DNA from 2 places in the Cryobacterium sandaracinum genome. Region 2 is predicted to be linked to the other one. Evidence: predicted binding sites of a transcription regulator. Region 2 holds the regulator's gene; the other holds the start of a gene.
The links. Region 2 encodes HrcA, which represses chaperone genes, less so after heat shock. Its sites were predicted from a motif close to TTNGCACTCGNNNNNNNCGAGTGCNAA; they were not measured.

Region 1: a site for HrcA is predicted at 1,627-1,653, ahead of groL (chaperonin GroEL). Genes of this name have one in related genera too.

The regions. Positions count from the first base shown of each region.
Region 1 covers NZ_SOGO01000026.1:72,501-75,909, forward strand. The annotation lists gene E3T25_RS09585 (cold-shock protein) at 192-395, shown strand; gene E3T25_RS09590 (DUF3048 domain-containing protein) at 553-1,566, shown strand; gene groL (chaperonin GroEL) at 1,698-3,317, shown strand.
Region 2 covers NZ_SOGO01000038.1:106,349-109,757, reverse strand. The annotation lists gene hemW (radical SAM family heme chaperone HemW) at 1-59, shown strand, start outside; gene E3T25_RS14280 (DUF4870 domain-containing protein) at 62-439, opposite strand; gene E3T25_RS14275 (DUF4870 domain-containing protein) at 476-922, opposite strand; gene hrcA (heat-inducible transcriptional repressor HrcA) at 1,090-2,127, shown strand; gene dnaJ (molecular chaperone DnaJ) at 2,194-3,312, shown strand; gene E3T25_RS14260 (16S rRNA (uracil(1498)-N(3))-methyltransferase) at 3,319-3,409, shown strand, end outside.

The sequences.
Region 1 (3,409 bases), on a different contig from region 2:
CTCGCGCGTCAACCCCCTTTCGTTCTTCCGGAGCTTCCGTAAATTGGGCGTTGGTCCCTCATTTTGTTTGACCGGGCGTTCTCGCAGGAGACGTATTCCATCGGTCGAATGCAATGGACGCAATCCTTGCGCCAGGCCCGGTACGGCCAGCGGGCGCGTGTCGACGAATTCACAGCAACAAGGAGTTATACATGGCGAACGGAACCGTCAAATGGTTCAACGCTGAAAAGGGTTTCGGCTTCATCACCGTCGATGGAGGTGGCCAGGACGTCTTCGTCCACTACTCGGCCATCGACATGCACGGCTACAAGGTTCTGGAAGAGGGACAGCACGTCATCTTCGAACTGGGTACAGGGGCAAAGGGGCCCCAGGCAGAAGCGGTTCGTCCGATCTGATCCAGCGGGGGATGTTCCAGCGGTCGACCGCAGGGTCGGGTCGCTCCCAGGCATGTGTGCGCGGCAGTGCAGCCGCGTTAGGGTTTGGGGCGTGACAACGAAAATAGTGGTTCAAGCGCAGCGACGAAGTGCGGCACCGAGAATCCGGTCCATCCGGATGCTCGGGGTCGTCCTTCTGCCGCCCCTTCTGCTGGTCTCCGCATGCGCCAGTGACGCGCCGAAGCCGCCGGCAAGCTCGACCAGCACGCCCTGGAACTCCACCTTCGAGTCGGCCGCAGACCCGGCGGTCGCCCCATTGCGTGGCACGAGTGTGCCGGCCGGGAGCCTCCAGAACCCTGCCCTCTCGGTGAAGATCGACAACCACGAAGCGGCCAGGCCGCAGCTCTCTCTCGAGCGCGCCGACATCGTCTTCGAAGAACTGGTCGAGGGCGGGCTGACCCGTTACGTCGCGGTCTGGCATTCCGACGTGCCTGAACTCGTCGGGCCGGTGCGATCGATCCGACCCATGGACCCGGACATCATCGCGCCCTTCGGCGGAATCGTGGCTTATTCCGGCGGCCAACAGAAATTCATCGACCTGATGGACGCGACGGATGTCGTCAGCGCCGCTTTCGATACCGACGACACCGGCCTCTTCGCGCGTTCGGATGACCGGGAAGCCCCGCACAACGTCATCCTCCAGGCCTCAGCGCTCGTCGCGCGGAACGCCACCGTGCCGCCGCCGAACCAGCAATTTGCCTACTCCGCGACCGTGCAGGGATCGTCCGCGGCCGTCGACGGCGCGCCCGTCGCGGCGATCAACTCCACCTTCTCCACCGCCCGTTGGCCCGGCTGGACGTGGGATGCGGCCGGTGCTGCCTACCTGCGCTCGCAGGAGGGCGCACCTGACCTCGACGCCACCGGTGCGCAGCTGCGGGCGACCAACGTCCTGGTCCTGCGGGTCGCGATCGACGGCACCTACGGGGATGTTCCCACGACGACAATGATCGGTTCGGGGGAAGCCTGGGTGTCGGCCGGCGGCAAGTCCGTGCATGCGGTCTGGTCCAAGGCCGACCAGACCGCCCCCATCCGTCTCGTCGATGACTTCGGCGTGACGATTCGTCTCGCCGCCGGTAACACCTGGATCGAGCTGGTGCCGTCGGACCGAGGCACGGTTGTGCTGGTGCCGTAGCCGCGGCCGCGGCACCTTGCCGTTCACTTGCACTCTCGACCCCAGAGTGCCAGAATCTACTTGGCACTCTCTCTGTTTGAGTGCCAACCCATCACCGTTTTGGTAACGTCCGGGAGGGACGAGAAACACATATGGCAAAGATCATTGCTTTCAACGAAGAGGCCCGTCGCGGCCTTGAGCGTGGCCTGAACATCCTCGCTGACACTGTCAAGGTCACCCTCGGCCCGCGCGGACGTAACGTGGTGCTGGAAAAGAAGTGGGGCGCTCCCACGATCACCAACGATGGCGTGTCCATCGCCAAGGAGATCGAACTCGACGACCCGTACGAGAAGATCGGTGCCGAGCTCGTCAAGGAGGTCGCCAAGAAGACCGATGACGTCGCGGGCGACGGAACCACCACCGCCACCGTCCTGGCTCAGGCGCTCGTTCGTGAAGGCCTGCGCAACGTCGCGGCCGGAGCAGACCCGATCAGCCTCAAGCGTGGCATCGAGAAGGCCACGGCCGCCGTGATCGCTGAGCTCATCGCCAACGCCAAAGAGGTCGAGACCAAGGAAGAGATCGCGGCCACCGCTTCCATCTCCGCCGGTGACGCCGAAATCGGCGCCATCATCGCCGAGGCCATCGACAAGGTCGGCAAGGAGGGTGTTGTCACCGTCGAGGAGTCGAACACTCTCGGCACCGAGCTCGAGCTCACCGAGGGCATGCGCTTCGACAAGGGCTTCCTGTCCGCCTACTTCGTGACCGACCCCGACCGTCAGGAAGCGGTCTTCGAAGACCCCTACATCCTGATCGTCAACTCCAAGGTCTCCAACATCAAGGACCTGCTCCCCATCGTGGACAAGGTCATCCAGACCGGCAAGCAGCTCCTCATCATCGCCGAGGACGTCGACGGCGAGGCCTTGGCCACGCTCGTGGTGAACAAGATCCGCGGAATCTTCAAGTCGGTCGCCGTCAAGGCTCCCGGCTTCGGCGACCGTCGCAAGGCCCAGCTGCAGGACATCGCCATCCTCACCGGTGGACAGGTCATCAGCGAAGAGGTCGGTCTCAAGCTCGAGAACGTCACGCTTGACCTCCTCGGCAACGCGCGCAAGATCGTCATCACCAAGGACGAGACCACCATCGTCGAAGGCGCCGGAGACCCCGAAGCCATCGCCGGACGTGTCCAGCAGATCCGCAGCGAGATCGAAAACACCGACAGTGACTACGACCGCGAGAAGCTCCAGGAGCGCCTCGCCAAGCTCGCCGGCGGAGTCGCAGTCATCAAGGCCGGCGCCGCGACGGAGGTTGAGCTCAAGGAGCGCAAGCACCGCATCGAGGATGCCGTCCGCAACGCGAAGGCTGCCGTCGAAGAGGGCATCGTCGCCGGTGGTGGCGTTGCGCTGATCCAGGCCGGCAAGACCGCGTTCGAGAAGCTCGAGCTGGTCGGCGACGAGGCAACGGGAGCGAACATCGTCAAGGTTGCCATCGACGCTCCACTCAAGCAGATCGCCCTCAACGCCGGCATGGAGCCGGGCGTTGTCGCCGACAAGGTGCGCAACCTGCCGATCGGTTGGGGCCTCAACGCCGCGACCGGTGAGTACGTCGACATGCTCGCCGCCGGAATCAATGACCCGGTGAAGGTCACCCGTTCCGCGCTGCTGAACGCAGCGTCGATCGCCGGACTGTTCCTCACCACCGAGGCCGTAGTCGCCGACAAGCCGGAGAAGAACGCTGCTCCGGCCGGCGACCAGGGCGGCGGAATGGACTTCTAAGTCCACACCGCTTCACCGCTTCACAACACAGGGCGCCTCCGCCGGGAGGCGCCCTGTGTCGTTAATGCAGGCCTCGCTAAAACAGGCGTCGT
Region 2 (3,409 bases):
TGACCCTCAGAGGACGCCTCCTGGCGGATGCCGTCGTGCGCCGCCTGCTCGCCGACTGAACTCAGTTCACGAACTTGATCGACAGCGGATACGTGTAGTACTCGCCCCGGTTTGCGGCCAAGGCGGCCATGATGCCGAACACGACCATCAGAACGGAGGCAGCCAGGAGAACGAGGTAGCCGACGAGGATGATCGTCAGGACGCCGCCGACCGCGTAGGCGATCAGGAGCGTGAGCTGGAAGTTCAGTGCGGTCGCGGTGTGTGCCCGGATGAACGGGCCGCGGTCCTTGAGCACGATGTAGCCGATCAGGGCCGGCACGAAATAGAACAGAATGCCGCCGACGTGCACGAGGGTGGCCCACAGTTTTTCGTCGGCCGGGTTCATCGGGGTGGGAGCCTGGTTCGGGTTGGGCGGCGGTGGTGGGGTGGAATTGGTCATTGGTGCTCCTTCTGAAGAAAAACCGAGTGCGCCGGGCTACTTGATCAGGCGCAGGGCGAACGGGTACCGGTAGTGGTTGCCGTCCTTCGCCTGGAGGTAGCCGAGCACCGAGAAGACAACACCGAGGATGTACAGCACCCAGGCGAGACCGCCGATGACGCCGCCGATGCCGAATGTGAGGAAGCCGATAACCGTCGCAAAAAAGTTGATCGCGAAGTAGCCGATCAGAAGCGTGATCTGAAAGTTGAGCGCTTCCTTCGCCTCGACGCTGGTCAGAGGTCCGCGGTCCTTGAAGAGCAGCCACAGCACCAGGGACGGCACGAACATGAGGATCCCGCCCAGATGTGCGAGGGACGCCCATTGGCGGTCATCCGCCTCCGTCAGGGGTGCCGACGGTCCCGGGGCGGCAGGCTGGTAGGGCGGTTGCGGCGGCCGTTGGCCCTGGTACGGATCATCGGGTCCGGGACCAGTGAAATTACTCATGATCATGCCTTTCAGTGCACCGGGGAAGAGGTGCTACATGCCTAAGTTACTGCGCCCCAACATTGGGGAGCAATGGGTAAGCCCAGCCGGTCGCGGTATGATTGGCAGTCACATACCGCGAGTGCCAATCGATGCTGCACTCGCGACGCTGGGAGGAGGCGAGCGCCATGGTGTCCGATCGCAGTCTCGAAGTCCTGCGTGTGATCGTTCAGGACTATGTAGCCTCCCGCGAACCCGTCGGTTCCAAATCTATCGTCGACCGGCATTCCTTCGGGGTCTCGGCGGCCACGATCCGCAACGACATGGCCCTGCTCGAAGAGGAAGAGTTGATCGCGGCTCCGCATACCTCGTCGGGCCGCATCCCCACCGATAAGGGCTACCGCCTGTTCGTCGACCATCTCGCCGATCTGCGCCCGCTCTCGGCGGCGCAGCGCCAAGCCATCGAGACGTTCCTCGGTCAGTCGGCCGACCTTGACGAGGTGCTGGCCCGCAGCGTGCGGCTGCTCTCGCAGCTCACCCATCAGGTCGCCCTGGTGCAGTATCCGTCGCTGTCCCGCGCGAAGGTGCGCCACATCGAACTGGTGCCCCTGTCCGAGACTCGCCTCCTGTCGGTTCTGATCACGGATGCCGGACGGGTCGAGCAACGCGTCGTCGACCTGCCCCGGCCTCTGGCTGAACCCGTTCTGATCGAACTGCGCACCCGGTTGAATTCTGCTCTGGTCGGGCTGGGCATGAGCGAGGCCGCCAGCACCCTTACCGGCAGCTCTCTCACCGCCGGCTCCGGCCTCGGCCCGCTCGAGCAGCAGGAGGCGGTGGATCTGATCACCGGCACCCTGCGGGACCAGGTCGGCGCGAACAGGCAGGACCGGCTCGTGATGGCCGGCGCCGCCAACCTCGTGCGCACCGAGGAAGACTTCACCGGCAGCATTTTCCCGGTGCTCGAGGCCATCGAGGAACAGGTCGTGCTTCTGCGGCTGTTCGGCGAGATGGCCTCTGACCAGCACGGCGTGTCCGTCAGTATCGGCCGGGAGAATGCCCCGTTCGGTCTGGCCGAGACATCCGTGCTCACCAGCGGCTACTCCTCGCAGGGCGGCAACCTGGCGCGCCTCGGCGTACTCGGCCCCACTCGGATGGACTACTCGAACAACATGGCGGCCGTCCGTGCGGTCGCCCGCTACCTTTCACGCCTTCTCGGCGAGAATTGACCAGTTCCCCTCGGCCGAGAAGCCGGCGGAACACCACATTTCAGAACAGACCTAGGAGAGCCAGCTTTGGCTGACCATTACGAAGTACTCGGCGTTGCCCGCGACGCCTCGACCGACGAGATCAAGAAGGCCTACCGCAGGCTGGCCCGGCAGCTGCACCCCGACGTGAACCCGGGCGCGGATGCATCCGAGCGCTTCAAATCCGTCACGCACGCCTACGACGTGCTCAGCGACGTCAAGCAACGCGACAACTACGACCGTGGCGGCAACGGCCGCTCGGGCGGCGGCGGAGGCGCCGGTTTCGACGGCAACTTCGGCAACTTCGGCGACATTTTCGAGACCTTCTTCGGCGGCGGGGGATCCAGCCGCGGGCCTCGGTCGCGCCGTGAGCGCGGCCAGGATGCCCTGATCCGGGTCGACCTCGACCTCGATGAGATCATCTTCGGCACGCACCGGGAGCTCGAGGTCGACACGGCCATCATGTGCGCGACCTGCAGCGGCACGTGCTGCCAGCCGGGCACCGCGCCCGTCACCTGCGACATCTGCCACGGCACCGGCACCATCCAGCGCGCCGTGCGGTCGCTGCTCGGCAATGTCATGACGAGCAGCCCCTGCGGTTCCTGCCGCGGCTACGGCACGATCATCGCCACTCCCTGCGTCACCTGCCAGGGCCAGGGCCGCGTGCGAGCGCGTCGCACGGTCCCCGTCGACATCCCGGCGGGGGTCGACACGGGCCTGCGCCTGCAGATGCCCGGCAGCGGCGAGGCCGGTCCGGCCGGCGGTCCCAACGGCGACCTCTACCTTGAGATGAAGGTGCGCCACCACGACGTGTTCAGCCGTGACGGCGACGACCTGCTCTGCACCCTCGAGGTGCCGATGACGGATGCCATCCTCGGCAGATCCGCGACCGTCAAGGCGCTCGATGGCGACATCGAGGTCGAGCTCAGGCCGGGCACGCAGAGCGCCGAGATCATCACGGTCAAGGACCGCGGCGTAACCCGTCTGCGCGGGAACGGACGCGGCGACCTGAAGGTCGGCGTGCACGTGGTCACACCGACCCGTCTCGACCACAAGGAGCGGGAGCTGATCGAGGCCTTTGCGGCCCGCCACAAGGCGCCGGTTCCTGCCCTCAGCGCCTTTCAGCAGGGACTTTTCGCCAAGCTGCGCGATCGGTTTCGCGGCTAGGCGTCGATGGCACACTTCTTCATCGATGAGGCGCTCCACGCCGCCGATTGCGTGCCGGGGGCGGTCGTCGGCATCGGTGGCGCCGAGGCCCGGCACG